DNA from 2 places in the Amedibacterium intestinale genome. Region 1 is predicted to be linked to the other one. Evidence: a T-box and tRNA genes for the amino acid it is inferred to sense, from the RefSeq annotation. Region 1 holds a T-box; the other holds one or more tRNA genes.

Region 1 (10,334 bases):
CACGTTTTCCAAATCTTTTAGTGAATGGTTCGGTAGGTATTGCGGTAGGGATGGCTACCAATATACCGCCACATAATTTAACAGAAGCTATTGATGCCACATTAGCTGTTATGAAAAATCCAGATATTACAGTAATGGAATTGATGGATAATTATATTAAAGGACCAGATTTTCCAACTGGTGGTATTATTTTAGGTCGTTCTGGAATTCGTCAGGCATATGAAACAGGACGTGGATCAATTATTACAAGAAGTCGTTACCACATTGAAGATATGGATAATGGAAAGCATAGAATTGTTGTTACCGAAATTCCATATCAGGTAAATAAAGCAAATCTTATTACAAAGATTGCAGAGTTAGTTCGTGATAAGCAGATCGATGGAATTACATATCTAAACGATGAATCAAATCGTGATGGTGTAAGAATCATTATTGAACTTCGTAAAGATGTACAGCCGGAAGTAGTTATGAATCAGCTGTTTAGATTATCTTCTTTACAAACTTCTTTTGGTGTGAATATGCTGGCTCTTGTCAATGGTGCTCCTAAACAGATGGGAATTAAAGAAATGCTGCAGCACTATGCGGATCATCAGATTGAGGTTGTTGTAAGAAGAACAAAATTTGATTTGAAAAAAGCAGAAGATCGTGCACATATCTTAGAAGGTCTACGTATTGCGTTAGATCATATTGATGAAATTATTCATTTGATTCGTTCAAGTGAAACGGATGCTATTGCCAGAGCTGGATTGATGGAAAATTTTAAATTAACTGAAATCCAGGCAAATGCGATTTTGGAAATGAGACTTCGTCGTTTGACAGGTTTGGAAAGAGATAAGATTGAAAACGAATATCAGGAATTGTTAAAAACAATTGCAGATTTAAAAGATATTCTGGCAAATCATGATCGTGTCTTAAAAATTATTGAAGATGAATTAACAGAAGTAAAAAATCGTTTTGGTGATGAACGTCGTACGGAAATTAGTGAAGCTGATTTTACAATGGAAGATGAAGACTTGATTCCTGAAGAAGACGTTGTTATTACGATGACAACAAATGGATATATCAAACGCTTGCCTGTTGATACTTATCGTACACAAAATCGTGGTGGACGTGGTGTGAAAGGAATGGCAGTAAATGAAGATGATATCGTAGAAATGTTAACGACGATGTCAACACATGATTATTTGATGCTGTTTACAAATCTTGGTAAAGTATATCGTATCAAGGGATATAAAGTACCAGGTTCAAGCCGTACTTCAAAAGGTCTTCCAGTTGTTAACTTATTAAACATTGATAAGGAAGAAAAAGTAAAAGCACTTGTACCGGTTAAACGTGAAAGTGAGTCTGCATACTTGTTGTTTGTGACAAAAAATGGTCTTGTAAAACGTACACCAATGTCAGAGTTTGATTCTATTCGTCAAAATGGTAAGATTGCGATTACCTTAAAAGAAGATGATGAACTTATGGGTGTTAAGGAAACAACAGGGGATGATGAAATTATCATTGCCGGATCTAATGGTAAAGCAGTAAGATTCCATGAAGATGGTATTCGTCCTATGGGTAGAACTGCAAGTGGTGTTAAAGGGTTTAATGTAGATGGTTCTGAGGTTGTAGGTTTAGCAACTTCAAGAGATGGTACACACTTGCTTGCGGTAAGTCAGAATGGATATGGTAAACGTACACCTATTGAAGAGTATAGATTAACTACCCGTGGTGCAAAAGGTGTTAAAACGATTAATATTACAGAAAAAACCGGTGATTTAGTATCTGTTCGTGCTGTAAATGGCGATGAGGATGCAATGATCGTTACAAATAGCGGTATTATTATTCGTATTTCTGTAGGAGATATTGGTATTTATAGCCGTAATACACAGGGTGTTAAATTAATTAATGTTTCTGATGAAGAGTCAGTTGCGAAAGTTGCTATTGTAGAACATAGTGAAGAAAACGAAGAATCATCTGTTGACAATACGACACAGGAATGATATAAATTAAGAAAACGTTGATAAGGATAAGTAACAAAATCTACTGTTTACAGAGAGATAACGTATGGTGAAAGTTATTAGCAGTTGTTTGTGAAATCAACCTTGGAGTGAATCAGGGAAATAAAGTATCTGATTACGGTAGCTACGTTATAGCTTTGAGTGAATCTGGAAATTTATTATTTCTTGATTAAAAAGGGTGGCAACACGAGGTATCGTCCCTTTCGGACAATACCTCTTTTTATATGTTTAGGAGGAAATATTCATGTTAGATATTAAATTTTTAAGAGAAAATCCTGAAATTGTAAAAGAAAATATTAAAAAGAAATTTCAGGATCACAAAATTGAATTAGTAGATAAAGTTATTGAACTTGATAAAGAAAATCGTGCATTAAAACAAAAAGGTGATGATTTGCGTGCACAGCGTAATTCTATCAGTAAACAAATTGGTGGATTAATGAAGGAAGGTAAAAAGGAAGAAGCAGAAGAAGCAAAAGCAAAAGTACAGGCAATGGCTGATGAAATGAAAGAGACAGAAGAAAAAGAGGCTTCTGTTGCAGCTGAAATTAAAGATATTATGATGCAGATTCCAAATATCATTGATCCAAGTGTTCCTATTGGAAAAGATGACTCAGAAAATGTGGAATTGCAGAAATATGGTGAACCAGTTGTTCCTTCTTTTGATATTCCATATCATACGGATATCATGGAAAAATTCGATGGTATTGATTTAGATAGCGCAAGAAAAGTTGCAGGTAATGGATTCTATTATTTGATGGGAGATATTGCTCGTTTGCATTCTGCAGTTATTACTTATGCAAGAGACTTTATGATAAATCGTGGATTTACTTATGTAATTCCTCCATTTATGATTCGCAGTAATGTTGTTACAGGTGTTATGAGTTTTGCGGAAATGGAAGGAATGATGTACAAAATTGAAGGAGAAGACTTATATCTAATTGGTACAAGTGAACATTCAATGATTGGTAAGTTCATTGATACAATTTTAGATGAAAAGAAACTTCCATACACTTATACAAGTTATTCTCCTTGTTTCCGTAAAGAAAAAGGTGCTCATGGTATTGAAGAACGTGGTGTTTATCGTATTCACCAGTTTGAAAAACAGGAAATGATTGTTGTGTGCAAACCTGAAGAAAGTGCTGATTGGTTTGTTAAACTATATACAAACACTGTAGATTTATTTAGAAGCTTAGATATTCCAGTAAGAACTTTGGAATGCTGTTCTGGTGATTTAGCGGATTTGAAATGTAAGTCAGTTGATGTTGAAGCATGGAGTCCTCGTCAGAAGAAATACTTCGAAGTTGGTAGCTGTTCTAACTTAACTGATGCACAGGCTCGTCGTTTAGGTATTCGTGTAAAAGACAAAGATGGAAATAAATATTTTGCGCATACATTAAATAACACAGTTGTTGCCCCTCCACGTATGTTAATTGCTTTCTTAGAAAATAACTTAAATGAAGATGGAAGCATTAATATTCCAGAAGCATTACAGCCATATATGGGTGGTACAAAAATCTTGATGCCTAAAAAATAAAAAAATGTAATTTTAGAAGAGAAATTCTATTTTCTGTATAGAAATCTCTTCTTTTTTTACGTTTTCCTGCTTTTATCTGTATATTTTTTTGACTTTAAAAATATCAAAAAACACGATAAATAAAGGCTTTTTTAGTTATTTTATATATTATCATTGCTTTATAATTTGCATTGAAATAATTTTTTTAATATAGTTATTCACTTTGATTCATTTTATTGCTTAAGAATTTTTTATAAAATGTTTCACGTGAAACATATAAAAGTATTTTTTTAAAATTATTGAAATAATCATTGCATATTATATTTGAATCAAGTATAATATAAGAGCTACTACAATGGTATCTACTGAATCAGGTCAGATTGGGAACAAAGCAGCCTTAAGGGAGCTCTATCATGTGTGGTAGCTTTTATTTTACGCTTTGTGAATGGAGGCATATTTATGTCTTATGAAAAATATATGAAAGAGGCTATCAAAGAAGCTAAGAAAGCAGAATTGAAAGATGAAGTTCCAATCGGCTGTGTGATTGTAAAAGATGATAAAATAATTGCTAGAGCACATAATCTTAGAGAATCAAAACAGCAATCTATTGCACATGCAGAAATTTTAGCTATTGAAAAAGCGTGTAAAAAAATCGGTAGCTGGAGATTGGAAAACTGTGATCTTTATGTCACATTAGAACCTTGTCCAATGTGCAGTGGTGCAATTCTTCAATCAAGAATTTCTAATGTAATTTATGGCGCTAAAGATTTTAAAGGTGGCTGTATAGAAAGTTGTATGAAAATGTATGAAGTTGCAGGTTTTAATCATTATCCTAAAACAATAAGTGGTATTTTAGAGGATGAATGCGCAGAATTATTAACATCTTTTTTTAAAAAGAAAAGACTTATAAATAAACAAAAGAAAGCAAGTAGTTAACAAAACTATTTGTTTTTTTACATTAAAAACATGATATAATTATTTCGTTAGAAAGCAGGTGAAATATGGCGTATAAAGCTCTTTACCGTACATACAGGCCTTCAAGCTTTGAAGAAGTAGCAGGACAGCAACATGTCGTGCAAACATTAAAACACGCAATTGAACAAAATAAAATAGCGCATGCATACTTATTTTGTGGACCAAGAGGAACAGGTAAAACATCAATTGCCAAGATATTTGCGAAGACAATTAACTGTACATCGGAAGGACATAGACCATGTCAGAAATGTGAAAACTGTCTTGAAGTACAAAATGGAAGTCATCCAGATATAGTAGAAATAGATGCTGCTAGCAACAATGGCGTAGAAGAAGTTCGTAATCTTATTGAAAAAGTAAAATATGCACCATTAAAAGGTAAATATAAAGTATATATTATAGATGAGGTTCATATGATGTCTACTGGTGCATTCAATGCATTGTTAAAGACTATTGAAGAACCACCAGCTCATGTTATTTTTATTTTAGCAACAACAGAACCTCATAAAGTATTGCCTACAATTATTTCTCGCTGTCAAAGATTTGACTTTACAAAAGTTCCATCGAAGGAAATAGAACATAGAATTCATACGATTCTAAATGCAGAAAATATAACTTGTGAAGAAGAAGTTATACGTATTATTTCTCAATTAGCAGATGGGGGACTTCGTGATGCTTTATCTATTTTGGATCAATGTATTGCATATGCACAAAATAATATTGAAGTTCATCATATAAATGAAATTTATGGTATTACTACAGTTTCTGAAAAGATTCAAATGCTGAATGATATTATTGATCAGAATGCAGTCTCATTGATGGATAAAGTTGAAAGTATAATTGAAAAGGGAATCGATATTAAACGATTGACAGTTGATTTGATAGAGTTACTAAAGGAATCTATACTATTTGAATATACAAAAGATTCTTCTTTATTAAAAATACTAGGTAGTACTGAAGCACAGCATTTAGTTGAAAAGACAACACTTCAAAAACGCTTTTCAATGATACATTTATTAATGGAAACATATGATAAATATCGCAATGCAGCAAATGTTCCTTCTTATTTTGAAGTATGTATGCTTCAAATGTTAGATGTTGCAAGTTTAAAAGAAGAGAACAATATACATATTGCCGAAGAAAATAAACAAAGTAATGTGAAACCTAATGTTTCACGTGAAACATTAGTAAAAGAAAAACCTTCTTTAATCGTAGCAGATGAAGAAGAGGATGATGAATATATAGGTAATATAGAAGAAGAAAAAGAAGAAATAAGTGAAGAAAATATACAAAAAGCAGAAATAAAACAATATGAGAAATCAATAAAGCCACTAGACAATGAGTTTTTATTAAGTTTATTAGCGGGGGCAAATAAACCAGAGAAAGCAAAAGATATCGAAAAATTTAACAATCTTGATTTTTATATGATGGATTTAAATTATGCTAAGTATGCAAATTTATTAAAAAACTGTTCGATTTTGGCAAGTGGAAGTAACTATATTGTTTTATGTACTGATAATCAACCGGAAGCTAATGAAATTAACGAGGCAGATCAACAAGATAAATTTGGCGAGTTAATGGTGAAATTACTAGAAAAGAATAAAAAAGTATTTGCAATAGCGAAAGAACAACAAAAAATAGTAATACAATTGTTTAAAGATAGAATGATTGCTGGAACACTTCCACAGCCAGCATACATTGAACCAAAAATGATAGAGAAAAAAGTGGAAAAGCAAATGAGTGAAGAAGAAAAAGTTCTTGATTTATTTGGAGAAGAAAATATTATTGTAACGGAGGAATAAAATTATGAATATGCAAGGATTATTAAAACAGGCACAGAAAATGCAGAAAGAATTAGCAAAAGTAGAATCTGAATTAAACTCTACAATCTATGAAGAAACAATGGGTGGAGGAGTAATTAAAGTTGAAGTTAAAGGATCAATGGAAGTAGAAAGCATTTCTATTGATACTTCCTTATTAAATGAAGAGGGAAAAGAAGACTTGGAAGAAATGATAAAAAGTGCAATAAATGAAGCACTTGTAAAAGCAAAAAAAGATAAAGATAAAAGAATGAATGCAATTACAGGTGGCGTTAAAATGCCAGGTGGATTTTAATGTATCCAAAAACTTTTGAAACGTTGGTAGAGTGCTTTCAAAAACTTCCAGGTGTAGGATTAAAAACAGCAGAACGTTATGCATTTCATGTTATAGAATGGAAAGATGAAGATATACATAAGTTCATTGATGGTCTTTCTAATATTGAAACAGGAATTCACCAATGTAAAATATGTGGCAACTTATCTGAAAATGAACTTTGTGAAGTATGTACAGACTTATCTAGAAATAAACAAATGATTTGTGTTGTGCAAAGTCCAAAAGATGTCATTGCAATGGAAAAAACGAAAGAATATAATGGCTTATATCATGTATTAAATGGAGTAATATCAACATCAAAAGGTATTCTTCCAGAAGACATAAATATTAATACATTACTAGATAGAATTAATGAAGAAACAAAAGAAATCATACTAGCTACAAATCCTACTGTAGAAGGAGAAACAACAGCACTATACTTGTCAAAATTATTAGAACAATATGATGTTAATGTTACACGCATTGCACATGGCCTGCCAATGGGAGGACATTTGGATTATGCTGATGAATTAACATTAATTAAAGCAATTGAAGGAAGAAAAAAAATGTGAGAAGGCTATGACTTCTCCTTTTTTATATGTGATAACATCAAAAATGTGATAAAATTAATAAAAGAAAGCTGGTGAATTCATGTCTGCAATTGCTTATATTACAAATCAGGAAATGATAGAATTTCATAGATTAAATGGAAATAAAACAATCAATTTCTGGAGATTAGGAAATACAAAGAAAATAAGCTTTTTTAAGAAAGGAGATTTACTATTCTTTTTATCAAAGGGTACAGAAAAAGGGAAAGAAAAAGGAATTGTAGGATATGGTGTCTTTCAAAAATCTATGGATTTAAATATTCATCAAATGTGGAATCAATATAAAGAACAAAATGGATATGCAACAAAAGAAAAATTAATGGAAGAAATTATACGTATATCAAAAAATAATAAGATTCCTAAAGTATTGAATTGTCTATATTTAAAGAATGTTGTATTTTTTCAAGCACCTGTATATTTGAGCGAAATTGGAGTCTATATATCAAATAAAATGGAAAGTTATATGTATTTAGATAAAGAAAATATAACAAATACATATCGAATTTTAAAAGTAGCAGAGAATGTAGGCAGTGATATATGGTCAATGCAGGACGAAGAAAAAACAAAAGCACAAATGGAAATAGATGCTAATTATGTAGTATTAAAAAATATTTCTGAAAAATTACAATGTTCAATTTATACAGATTATGAAAAAAAGAAGATTAATAAGTATATAAAAAATATAAAATTCACTAAGAAAAATATATACTCTCTTTCTCCATATGAATGTATAGAAATAAAAGAAAATAAATGGATATTGAAAATACCTTGTTTTGTAAATACATTAGATTTTCAAAAGAAAATTCAGTATTTAATAGGACATTGTATCATGTTTAAAAATCAACTAGAAAAAACGAATATAGAAATCAATTTCTCAATAGAATTTGTATTTAATCAGATGATTAAAGAAGAGTTAAGTGAAATACTACAAAATTCATCTATTTTATTTGAATGTGATGATCAATTAATATAAGAGTGATAAACCATACTAAAACATAAATTGAAAAAGATTTACTAGACTATAAAAAAGTTGTACCGTATTAAAATAATGTACAACTTTTTAAAAACTTTCTAAGGCTCTTTGAATTTTAGATTTACAATTTGAAGTATAAGTAATATGAACATCTTTTAAGATGTCTTGAAAAATGGATAAACCATCATGTTCTTTTTTATATTCGTATTCTATTTCATAATCAGTGCATCCATTGTAAGAAGAAATATCAAAACATATTTCCGCAAATTCTGTTTCTATAGTAGCACGTTGTGTACATAAAGTAGTTAATTCTATTAGATTTCCATTAATATGAAATTTATCTAGTAGACTTTGTATTTCTACATCTTGAAAAGCATTCAGAGAATTTTCATTTACTTCTTTTTCAAACTCCAGCAATCCATCATTGCTATGCATCTTTAAAGTAAAAATAAATTTATCATTAAATTGTCGAATACGCATAGCTCCTTTTTTCTTTTGAATACAGTGTGTATCTGTATCATAGTAAGTATTGCATTGTGTTTTAAATACAGCATTAGGATAATTGCTTAATAGCTTTTCAAACTGTTCTTTAGTTAAAAGGACTTTATACTCTTTTTCAATATTTTTATTCATGTTCCATCACCTTTATGATATGATACAATAGTATGAATAAGAAGGGAAGTGCAAATGTATGAAATATGCTATAGTTTCTAAAAAAGATGCATACTCTCATGAAGTAGAAAATAAAATCCGAAAAATTTTAGATGAAAATCATTGGATATATGATGAAGAAAATCCAAATCTAGTTATTTGTGTAGGAGGAGATGGAACACTTTTATATGCATTGCATTGTTATATACAACAATTAGATAAAATAAACTTTTTAGGTATTCATACAGGAACACTTGGTTTCTTTACAGATTATACAGATGAAGAATTGGATCAATGTATGTATGATATTCTTCATAAACAACCAGATATCTTTACTTCATCGCTATTAGAAATCAAATTAGATAATTTAGAAAAACCAATCTATGCTTTAAATGAAATGCGTGTAGAAAATATAGTAAAATCACAGGAAATGGAAATTTATATTGATGGAGAATATTTTGAAACATGCAAAGGTTCAGGAATTTGTTTATCAACCCAGGCTGGCTCTACTGCCTATAATAGAAGTCTGGGAGGAGCTATTATCGATAGTGGTATTTCCTTAATGCAGTTATGCGAAATAACATCAATTCAGCACTCTAAACAACGTTCATTAGGAAATCCATATATTATGATGAATGATCGTATCATAACTATGCGAAGTAACACTTTTGATACTGCTTATTTATGTTATGATCATCTAAACATGCCATTAAAAGATACTTCTGAAATCGTATGTAAAATGTCAAATTTAAAAGTTAGATTCGCTCGTTATAGAGAATATAGTTATTTAAAGAGACTAAAAAACTTATATTAAAATTTAACAAAAAAGTCATTAGAAACCTTAATTATTGGTTTATTAATGGCTTTTTTGTTTGGAAGTAATATTTTTCCACTATATAGTGGAAAATAAAAATTTTATAATTAAAAACATGATTATTATAATATATATGTAAAGAGAGAAAGGGGTTTCAAAGATGGATAATGAACAAAAATCATTTCAATTAATATTACATAGTGGAAATGCAAGAAGTCTTGCACATGAAGCTCTTCAACTTATTAAAGAGGAAAAAAAAGAAGAAGCAAATAATAAAATGAAGGAGGCAAAAAAAGAATTGCTGGAGGCTCAAAAATTGCACGCTCAAATGCTTAGAGACATGGCAAACAGTGAAGAAATAAAAGTGGATTTACTTCTTATACATGCAGAAGACCATGTATCAGGTTCACAAAATTGTTTAGATATGGCAGCAGAAGTTATTGCTATTTACGAAAGGTTTGGTGATAAATAATGAATCATGATTTTCTTTGGGGAGGTGCAACCGCATCATATCAATGTGAAGGTGCCTGGAAAGAAGATGACAAAGTAAAATCTATGTGGGATCATTATTTACATGAAGAAAATCTAGAAAATGGTGATATAGCTTCTGATCACTATCATCGATATGAAGAAGATATTCGTATGATGGCAGAGGGTGGTCAAAATT
Region 2 (10,334 bases), 840 kb from region 1:
GCAGATATATCAATGGGTTAGAAAATATCTATCAGCTGGAGAGGAAGGTCTTATCGATCGTCGCGGACAGCACAAGACTGAAGAACAGCTAAGCGAAACAGAGAAACTGCAACGTAAGGTAAAACTTCTTGAGCATCAGCTTAAGGAAATGGAAATGGAGAATGAGCTCTTAAAAAAAGTACAGGAAATCGAAAGGAGGCGGTATTCTCCAAAACGAAAAACGAAGCGAAATACTTAGCTATCAGAGAACTTCATGAAGCAAAGAAATATAGTATCAGCTGGATGTGCAAACGATTAGGTGTTAAACGTTCAGCCTATTATAAATGGCTGAATCGCTCTATTACAGCCAATGAACAGGAAGATATGAAACTAGCAGAAATCATCATGGAATATCATCAGAAATATGGTGGGATTTTAGGTTATCGCAGAATGCGTATCTTCATCAATCGTAAATATAATAAGCACTATAATACGAAACGTGTTCGTAGAATAATGAGGATTCTTGGGATTCATTCTGCAATCAGAGGAAAAAGAACCTGTTGTACGGTTTCAAACAAGCTGAATCAAAAAGCTGAGAATATACTCCACCGAGAATTTGAAGCATCTGGACCAAATGAAAAATGGACAACCGATGTAACGGAGTTCAAAGTCCCACATTCGCAAGAAAAACTATATCTTAGTGCATTTTTCGATCTGTATGATCGTTCTATTATCGCATGGTCTATTAGTAATCGAAATGATAATGCACTTGTGTTAGACACCTTCAATCAAGCAATCAAGCTAAATCCAGATGCTCACCCGCTATTTCATTCAGATCGGGGTTTTCAATATACAAGCCCGGTATTCCAGCACAAGCTGAAGGAACAAGGAATGACGCAGTCCATGTCAAGAGTAGCGTGTTGTCTGGATAATGGTCCAACAGAAGGTCTATGGGGAATCATTAAAACAGAAATGTATAAGATATATGATATCCATAATAAAGAGAGCTTGGTGGAAGCAATTAGCAAATACATCGATTTCTATAATCATCAACGTTATCAAACGAGATTTGATTCAAAAGCACCAATGGAAGTAAGAATAGAAGCTATCAATAATGAAAAACCAAAACATTATCCAATCGCATTTAATCCAAGAATCGCAAAATATAAGGAGTCACTCAAAAACAAAACCCAATCAGCATGATGCCAATTGGGTAATAAATTTTACTTATTTAGTGTGTCCACTTGACAGGGACCAGATCAGATTAAGGTGTTTTTTTTTGACTACGATTTGACTACTTCTATTTGCACTTATTCACACTTGTTCACACCAATTTTACAAATGAAATCATATATACAAAAAAAACGTTTCAGCCTTTATTCATCAGCTGAAACGCTATTTTCCAAATGGTGGTCCCGGTCGGAATCGAACCAACGACACAAGGATTTTCAGTCCTTTGCTCTACCGACTGAGCTACGGGACCATTTGGTTGCGGGGGAAGGATTTGAACCAACGACCTCCGGGTTATGAGCCCGACGAGCTACCAGGCTGCTCTACCCCGCGATATTTAATTCGATGGCGGAGGAACTGGGATTCGAACCCAGGCGCCAGTTTCCCGACCTACCGGTTTTCAAGACCGGACCCTTCAACCACTTGGGTATTCCTCCATCTTTTTACTTTTTTGGTGGACCCTGTAGGACTCGAACCTACGACCCACCGGTTATGAGCCGGATGCTCTGACCAACTGAGCTAAGGGTCCTTTTAGCTAATTGGTGGCGGGGGCGAGACTCGAACTCGCGACCTTCCGGGTATGAACCGGATGCTCTAGCCAACTAAGCTACCCAGCCAATTTTAATGGTCGGGACGACAGGATTTGAACCTGCGACCCCTTGATCCCAAATCAAGTGCACTACCAAGCTGTGCTACGTCCCGTTTAAAATAAATGGCGCGCCCAGCAGGAATCGAACCCACAACCTTTTGATCCGTAGTCAAACGCTCTATCCAGTTGAGCTATGGGCGCACATCTAACACTCTTTTCATCAGTGCCCTAATATAATATCAGATTCCTTCACTTTATGCAACCCTTATTTTACTTTTTTTGTTAAAAATATCATTTCTTCTACAAATCGTTTAATTTTTTATGATATTTATATATATCATAATTAAGATATAATTTATCTAAAAATACAATATAAACATTTTTATTTAGTATGTACTTAAGAATAAGTATATAATGATTAGAACCACATAAAACACTAGCTATATCATATCAATTTCTATCATAACAATTAAAATGTTTTTTGTACGTTTTCAATAAAAACCTTTAACAAAACATCATCCAGACTTATCTAAACGTCTATTTCAAGATTATTTTATTAAAGTATACAACCTCTTAATCTATATCCTCTTATATTTCATATAGAATAGATATATAGGTAAATTCATAAAACTATTTCGGTAATCTAAAATTACGTGGTGTTTGAAAGGACAACACTTTATGCTGTGGTCTTAGTGACTGCAGCTTTTTTCATGCTCTCATCATCTTTGGGGTACCTTTTCTGATATTTCCTCATTATTTCGATCATCATTTATGTTATCATATCTTTAAATCAATATATAAAAAAAGTAAGAACCACAAAGTTTAGCGACCTAGGTTCTTACTTACCCAAAGTAGGCATCTTTATGATAACATTTAATAACTTTTCTCTCAAGTACATATCTCAAAAATCTTATGACGACTATATTTCTAAGATCGAACTTTCTTCCATCACATGTCCATGCTGTTCTCATCTTGGATTTCATTTTCATGCTTATTATAAAAGATCTTTACTTACACATAATGGTATTATTACCTTAAAGATATGCAGGATTATTTGTCCTCACTGTCACAAGACTCACGCCATCCTTCCTGTTTCTTTAATTCCTTACACCAGACTCCTGGCTTCTGATGTAATAGAAATCATTCTCGATCACGATACTGATAAAGATCATTCTAACCTTTTTCTTGATCCAGTTTACTTTTACTCCATCTTTCATCGATATCATTCCTTTTTACTGAATATTTCCTATTTCCCTTCAATTACTGATTTTTTCGTCTTTCATATTCATAGATTTCATAGAAATTTTGCTCAGTTGCGCGGCTTTCTTTTCATTCCCACATAGGATTCCTTTCCTGCCTTCCATTTTGCCTTCATAATGACACTGTAATGATCATTATAGACTGGAGGTTGATGAAAACATCCATTGTATTTTCAGTTCTTGATGTTTTCTTTTGATTTTTATGAAAAACGATACTACTTCTGCGTCCATCAGTGACGACTATATCCTTCATCTCTTTCATCTCCAGAAAGAACAGATAGATTCTTTCCAGGTAAATCATCAGGATGATGGTGTTCATGTAAGGATCAAGCTTACCCCAAAGACTACTTCATGTCCTGTCTGCGGCTTTCCCACTTCCAAGGTAAAAAGCTATGTACATAAACGCATAACACATTCCATGCTGAATACGGAAGCCTGCTATATCGATTACCAGGCCAGACGCTATATCTGCCCTGCATGTAATAAGACTTTCTATGAGGACAATCCTTTTACTTTCAAGGGAATGAAGATCTCTTTATTGACCGTATATAATGTCCTTCGAGATCTGAAAAACCCTGCCGATACATTTAAAAGCGTTGCACAGAGAAATCATATATCCTCTACTTCTGCCATGTCCATCTTTGACAGGCATGTCCAGATATCCAGAAGAAAACTTCCTGAATATCTGAATATCGACGAAGTCTACAGTTTCAAATCTGAAAACAGTTCCTATGTATGTGTCCTTCTGGATTTCAACTCCCAAAATGTCATCGATCTTCTTCCAGGCAGGAAAAAGTCCGAACTCATCAATTACTTTTCTTTCATTCCCCGAGAAGAAAGATGTGCTGTAAAGGCCGTATCTATTGATTTATGGGAAACCTACAGGATCGTCGCAAAGATGATGTTCCCCAATGCCGCCATAGCTGCGGATAAATTCCATCTCATCCAGGAACTGAACAGAAGAGTAGACAAGGTGCGTCTGCGTACGATGAATCAGTTAAAGAACTATAAGCTCATGGATCTGAAAAATGCAGATGCAGCTTCGATAGAAAAAGCTGAAAGAATGCGTAAACAGTATTACCTTTATAAAAAATTCAACTGGCTTCTCTTCACAAACGATCCTGCATATACAGATCCAAATAGAGAAAAGAAATATAATAAAGTACTTCAGGGATACTATAACTATAACGATATCCTGCATTATATGTGTTTGTATAACCCTGAACTTGAAGAAGCCATGAATCTGAAAGACAGGATGATATATTTCTATAAGAACAGTGATCTTGATAATGCAAGAAAAGATATCAATGAACTGATCAGTGCTTTCAGGGATTGTAAAGTACCTGAAATATCATCCTTTGCGAATACGATGACCAGATGGAAGACTGAAATAATAAATTCTTTTATCGTCACGAATGAACATGGAAGAAAGATAAACAGCGGGATCATAGAAAACAGAAACAGGACGATCAAATGTATCAAGCACAATTCCAATGGATATACCAATTGGAAACGATTCCGAAACAGAGTGCTTTATGTACTGAATAAAGATACCACTTATCACTTATACCCTAAGGAAGGAGAAAATGAAAATGAACAATAAAATTTATTACCAACGTAAAGAAAGATGGCTCAAAAGAGAACTTTACATTAAAAAGCAGCGCCTTATGATGCTGGAGCTGGAAGTAGAAAATCTACGATTGAAACTTCTTTTGGAAAAAGAAAAAAACAAAAATATTCTTCCATTCTGATATTAAAAACGAGAGAGCTGATCAGCTCTCTCATCCTTTACATCTTGTTTTCAATAAACATCTTTGGGGTACTGATGCCCACAAGTTATTTTATTGTCCTTTGTTAGTTTTACCACACGTAATTTTACAAAGCCACTATTTCAATAGAAACGAAGAAACAACAATACGTAAAATTTACACAAGATACATCATATACAAAAAAAACGTTTCAGCCTTTATTCATCAGCTGAAACGCTATTTTCCAAATGGTGGTCCCGGTCGGAATCGAACCAACGACACAAGGATTTTCAGTCCTTTGCTCTACCGACTGAGCTACGGGACCATTTGGTTGCGGGGGAAGGATTTGAACCAACGACCTCCGGGTTATGAGCCCGACGAGCTACCAGGCTGCTCTACCCCGCGATATTTAATTCGATGGCGGAGGAACTGGGATTCGAACCCAGGCGCCAGTTTCCCGACCTACCGGTTTTCAAGACCGGACCCTTCAACCACTTGGGTATTCCTCCATCTTTTTACTTTTTTGGTGGACCCTGTAGGACTCGAACCTACGACCCACCGGTTATGAGCCGGATGCTCTGACCAACTGAGCTAAGGGTCCTTTTAGCTAATTGGTGGCGGGGGCGAGACTCGAACTCGCGACCTTCCGGGTATGAACCGGATGCTCTAGCCAACTAAGCTACCCAGCCAATTTTAATGGTCGGGACGACAGGATTTGAACCTGCGACCCCTTGATCCCAAATCAAGTGCACTACCAAGCTGTGCTACGTCCCGTTTAAAATAAATGGCGCGCCCAGCAGGAATCGAACCCACAACCTTTTGATCCGTAGTCAAACGCTCTATCCAGTTGAGCTATGGGCGCACATCTAACACTCTTTTCATCAGTGCCCTAATATAATATCAGATTCCTTCACTTTATGCAACCCTTATTTTACTTTTTTTGTTAAAAACGAGACATTGCCAGCTTTTAAATACACTTATAGATTTTTATATATTTTTTCAACACCTGTATCCTGCAGCATAAATTCTTTCCCATCTAAATACGATAATATTGAATTATTTTCTGTATGAAAATTCACTTTATAAGCGCAAAGTGCCTGATAATCTTGTCTTCCATTTCTTTTAGCACCATACTTGATATCTCCATATAAAGGATGCCCTAAAAAAGACATAACTGCTCGAATTTGATGGCTTTTCCCTGTAATAAGTTCTACTTCTAAAAGACTGAAACCATTTTTCTCACTTAATACCTTATACCCTGTTACTACTTTTTGATATCCATCTTTTTTATCCTTGCTAATTTCTACATGATTATCTTCAAACTTTTTATGCCAAACTTCTATGATGCTTTTATTTGTTTCCATCTTGCCTTCGACAATACATAAATAATACTTATCAACTTTTCTTTCCTTGATACAGTTATTCATCTCTCGCAATGCTTCTGCATTTTTTGCAGCGATAACAATCCCTTCTGTATTTCTATCTATACGATGACATAAAGCAGGTGTAAAGCTTTGTGAAATTTCTGGATCATATTCTTTTTTTTCATATAAATAATGTAAATAACGATCCGCTAAATTATCCTGCAATTCTTTTGTATCACTATGCACCAACAGCCCTGATGGCTTACACAATAATATAATATTATTATCTTCATACAAGCAGTTTACTTTCGAAGGAACCTTAAGAAACTTCAATTCTTTCTTATTTTCAAAAAACTCCTCTGCTATAAAACACTGTACGGTATCCCCTTCCTGCAATCTTTGTGAAATCTCACAGCGCTTGCGATTAACTTTTATTTTTTTATTTCTAATATATTTATACATAAGACTCTTAGGCATCGTCTTCATTGTTTTCATGATAAACTTATCCACTCGTTGATTGGCATCATCTTTTTGAATTACAAATTCTTTCATTATAAACCTCCAGTTTTTTTACATAAGTATTATACATGACAATCAAGCATTCTACATTGTAAATTTCTTAAAAAATGTATACAATAAACTATACGAAAGTGGAGTGATTTTTTTGGAATGTCGTTTATCTGTAAGAGAGCTTGTTGAATTTCTTTATAAAAGTGGGGATCTTTCTTATACTCCAGCCTCAATAGAACGTGCAAATCTAGGCAGCAGAATCCATCGTTTGCTACAATCGCAAGGAAAAGGAAACTACCAAAGTGAAGTTTATTTAAAATTAGAAACAGAACTCGATACCATCAATTTCATTATAGACGGACGTGCAGATGGGATCTTCAAAGAAGAAGATAACATTATTCTTGAAGAAATCAAAACAACTGCTATTCCTTATGATGAAATCGATGATTCCAATTTCCTGCACTTTGCACAGGCATATTGTTATGCCCACATATATGTACAGCAAAATGGGTTAGACAATATCCTTGTACAGCTAACTTATTACCAAATTGAAACAAAACAAACCAAAACATTTCGACAGGTCAAAACAAAAGAAGAACTTCTTTCCTTTTACACACAAACTTTATCCCTTTATCTTCGCTGGGCAAAACTTACACAAAAGATTCGCATGAATAGTGCTCTGTCTTTGAAATCACTTGTATTTCCATTTGAAAATTATCGAAGTGGACAAAGAGAATTTGCCAGTGGTGTTTATAAAACTATCTTAGATAAACGTTCTTTATTTGCCCAAGCTCCTACAGGAATCGGAAAAACGATTTCTACTCTTTTTCCATCACTAAAAGCTATTGGAGAAGGCAAGGCGGAAAAAATCTTTTATTTATGCGCAAAAAATATCACATCCAGTGTTGTATACAATACCTTAAATCTTTTATATGAACAAAAACTTCCTTTCAAAAGTGTAGGTATTACTGCAAAAGATAAAATTTGTTTTTTAGAAGAAAGAAATTGCGATCCACATATTTGTCCATATGCAAAAAGATATTACAGTCGCAATAAAGATGCTTTATATGAACTTTTATCCAATGAAGATCTTATGGATAAAGAAATTTTATCTCAGTATGCGAAAAAACATTCTATCTGCCCTTTTGAATTAAGTCTAGATGCTTCTTTATATGCAGATCTTATTGTTTGTGATTATAATTATGTATTTGACCCTAGAGTATATTTAAAACGTTTCTTTATGGAAAAAGGAAATTACATATTTCTTGTAGATGAAGCGCATAACCTTGTTGATCGAGCTAGAGAAATGTATAGTGCTGTTCTATCAAAAAGTTCTTTCCAGCAGCTATCAAAATATATTCCAAAAGAAGAAAAACAGCTGCATTCTTCTATCAAGTCTGTTCTTGCAGATTTTAAAAAGTTATCTTCTCTATGTGAAGATAACGAATTTTATGCTTCCAATGAACCACAGCTTTCTATATTAGAAAAGATAGATCATTTTATTGAACACTGTGATGGATATTTACAAAGTGAACATGATGATACATATGATGAAGATATTAAAGTAATCTATTTTAATGCAGTCAATTATTTACGTATTTCGGATTACTATGATGAAAACTTTGTAACCTGGATACATAAAGAGAATAAAGATGTAACTATCAAACAGTTTTGTATGAATCCTAGAACTCCTTTAAAATCCATTATGGAGAAAGGAAGAACCTCTGTCTTATTCTCTGCTACATTATCCCCTATTGATTATTATTTAGATTTACTAGGAGGAGAAGATGAAACAAATCGGTTATCATTGCCCTCTCCTTTCCATAAAGAGCAATCGATGATTCTTATAAACAACGCTATTTCTACAAAATATAAGAATCGAAGTTTATCTCTTCCTTCCCTTATATCCTATTTACATGCTGTTATTTTATCAAAAAAAGGCAATTATATCGTTTTTTGTCCAAGTTATGCGTATATGGAACAAATTCATGATGCTTTCACAAACGAATACCCTGACATCCAAACTACTATTCAAAAAGAAAATTTATCAGAGGACGAAAAGAAGATGTTTTTAAATCAGTTTTCCAGCACTCAGAAACTACATGTATATTTCTGTGTACTTGGCGGCATGTTTTCAGAAGGTATTGACTTAAAAGGTGATTTATTAATAGGAACCATTTTAATAGGTGTTGGACTCCCTCAAATCAATCCTCAGCAAGAATTATTAAAAGAACATTTTCAAAAAGAAAAAAAGATGGGTTATGCTTATGCATACCAGTTTCCGGGAATGAATAAAATATTACAGGCAGCTGGTCGTGTCATACGCAGCGTCCATGATAAAGGTGTTATTGTTTTTATTGATGAACGTTTTACTACCCCACCATACAAGCGATTATTTCCAAATCATCTTCAACATTATCAAATTATAAATGAGCCGCAGAAAGCATACCTTTCGCTGCTTTCATTCTGGAACAGCTAGATTATATAAATCTAGTTGTTTTATTTTATATTTTCAACAATAAAATCATAAAACTGTTTCATATTATCCACAACATAGGAATCTGTATTCAATAATTTACTTTTATGTTCATGTCCATTTGCAATCAAGACACAATGACAGTTTGCATATTTCGCAACTTCACTATCATGAACACTATCTCCTACAAACAATACTTCATCAGGGTTAAATCCGCTTTCCTCCACAAAACATTTCGCCAGCTCTGCTTTTGAGTGTGCATGTATATTATCCAGTCCCTTGATATCTAAGAAATATTTTTTTATATCATATTCTGCAAGCTGCTCATGTAAAAAATCCAAATTGCTTGCGCTTAATAAATACTGTGAAACATCTTTAGATCTTACTTTCTGCAACGTTTCTTCTACATTTTTATGAAGAGAACAAGACAAAGAGTTTGGCTGGTAATAATCCATATATTGTTTTGCCAGAACTGAAAAAGGAGTCTTATTAAAATCAAAGCCCACTTTTTTATAATATTCAATAACAGGAAATTGAAAATATTTCCGATACTCTTCTTTATCTAGCACCAAAGGAAGATTTTCTTTTTCCAACACATAATTTAATGCTTCCATACTAACATCTAAATCATCTAATAACGTTCCATTCCAATCCCATATAATATGCTTAATCATAACTCTTTCACCTCTTAATGCAACCTATTATATCTTAAAATAGAAATAACGCAAATGGTTTGTATGTAAACTATGAGAAAGTTCTCATAGTTAGTAGTCATTGCAGTTATTACAGAAATCCCCGTTATCCTCAAAGCGATTGTCTCTGCAATCACGTCTTCCATCGACATAACAGCGATTTCCCCTGTAGCCGCAGCGATCAAAATCACGATATTGGCAGTGATTGCATGAACGAACTGAGATATGCTGGCATCCACATCTTCTATTCCATCCATCATATTGACTGCAGCCACATCCCCTATTCCATCTTTCATCATTAAAACCATCACAGCATCTTCCATAATTTTTTCCATCATTCCATCTTTCATCAAACATATTTGTTTCCTCCTTGTCTATGTGAGATAACTACATCTCACTTTACTATATGTTTATAATGTATTTTTTGATAGGCAAATATATGGTATAGAAAGAATTAATCAAAAGTATATTTTATTTTGCGACCTTT

Evidence for each region. The T-box of region 1 lies ahead of serS (serine--tRNA ligase). A T-box ahead of a tRNA ligase gene usually reads a tRNA of that ligase, here a tRNA-Ser.
Region 2: it encodes a tRNA-Ser, which carries the amino acid that the T-box ahead of serS (serine--tRNA ligase) is inferred to sense. The anticodon was not compared.

What each region holds. Positions count from the first base shown of each region.
Region 1 covers NZ_AP019711.1:1,973,383-1,983,716, reverse strand. Annotated here, with positions in the region: gene gyrA (DNA gyrase subunit A) at 1-1,985, shown strand, start outside; T-box leader at 1,994-2,208, shown strand; gene serS (serine--tRNA ligase) at 2,248-3,537, shown strand; RNA gene ffs (signal recognition particle sRNA small type) at 3,856-3,951, shown strand; gene tadA (tRNA adenosine(34) deaminase TadA) at 3,976-4,452, shown strand; gene dnaX (DNA polymerase III subunit gamma/tau) at 4,518-6,290, shown strand; gene A9CBEGH2_RS09855 (YbaB/EbfC family nucleoid-associated protein) at 6,295-6,603, shown strand; gene recR (recombination mediator RecR) at 6,603-7,193, shown strand; gene A9CBEGH2_RS09845 (hypothetical protein) at 7,273-8,202, shown strand; gene A9CBEGH2_RS09840 (CYTH domain-containing protein) at 8,290-8,835, opposite strand; gene A9CBEGH2_RS09835 (NAD kinase) at 8,894-9,667, shown strand; gene A9CBEGH2_RS09830 (PTS lactose/cellobiose transporter subunit IIA) at 9,828-10,139, shown strand; gene A9CBEGH2_RS09825 (glycoside hydrolase family 1 protein) at 10,139-10,334, shown strand, end outside.
Region 2 covers NZ_AP019711.1:322,779-333,112, reverse strand. Annotated here, with positions in the region: gene A9CBEGH2_RS01695 (helix-turn-helix domain-containing protein) at 1-238, shown strand, start outside; partial or broken gene A9CBEGH2_RS01690 (IS3 family transposase) at 232-1,182, shown strand; tRNA gene A9CBEGH2_RS01685 (tRNA-Phe) at 1,387-1,462, opposite strand; tRNA gene A9CBEGH2_RS01680 (tRNA-Met) at 1,466-1,542, opposite strand; tRNA gene A9CBEGH2_RS01675 (tRNA-Ser) at 1,556-1,646, opposite strand; tRNA gene A9CBEGH2_RS01670 (tRNA-Ile) at 1,662-1,738, opposite strand; tRNA gene A9CBEGH2_RS01665 (tRNA-Met) at 1,750-1,826, opposite strand; tRNA gene A9CBEGH2_RS01660 (tRNA-Pro) at 1,835-1,911, opposite strand; tRNA gene A9CBEGH2_RS01655 (tRNA-Arg) at 1,923-1,999, opposite strand; gene A9CBEGH2_RS12655 (DUF6431 domain-containing protein) at 2,662-3,141, shown strand; gene A9CBEGH2_RS01650 (ISL3 family transposase) at 3,260-4,660, shown strand; gene A9CBEGH2_RS01645 (hypothetical protein) at 4,650-4,808, shown strand; tRNA gene A9CBEGH2_RS01640 (tRNA-Phe) at 5,055-5,130, opposite strand; tRNA gene A9CBEGH2_RS01635 (tRNA-Met) at 5,134-5,210, opposite strand; tRNA gene A9CBEGH2_RS01630 (tRNA-Ser) at 5,224-5,314, opposite strand; tRNA gene A9CBEGH2_RS01625 (tRNA-Ile) at 5,330-5,406, opposite strand; tRNA gene A9CBEGH2_RS01620 (tRNA-Met) at 5,418-5,494, opposite strand; tRNA gene A9CBEGH2_RS01615 (tRNA-Pro) at 5,503-5,579, opposite strand; tRNA gene A9CBEGH2_RS01610 (tRNA-Arg) at 5,591-5,667, opposite strand; gene A9CBEGH2_RS01605 (RluA family pseudouridine synthase) at 5,783-6,721, opposite strand; gene A9CBEGH2_RS01600 (ATP-dependent DNA helicase) at 6,825-9,158, shown strand; gene A9CBEGH2_RS01595 (HAD family hydrolase) at 9,179-9,829, opposite strand; gene A9CBEGH2_RS01590 (hypothetical protein) at 9,920-10,204, opposite strand.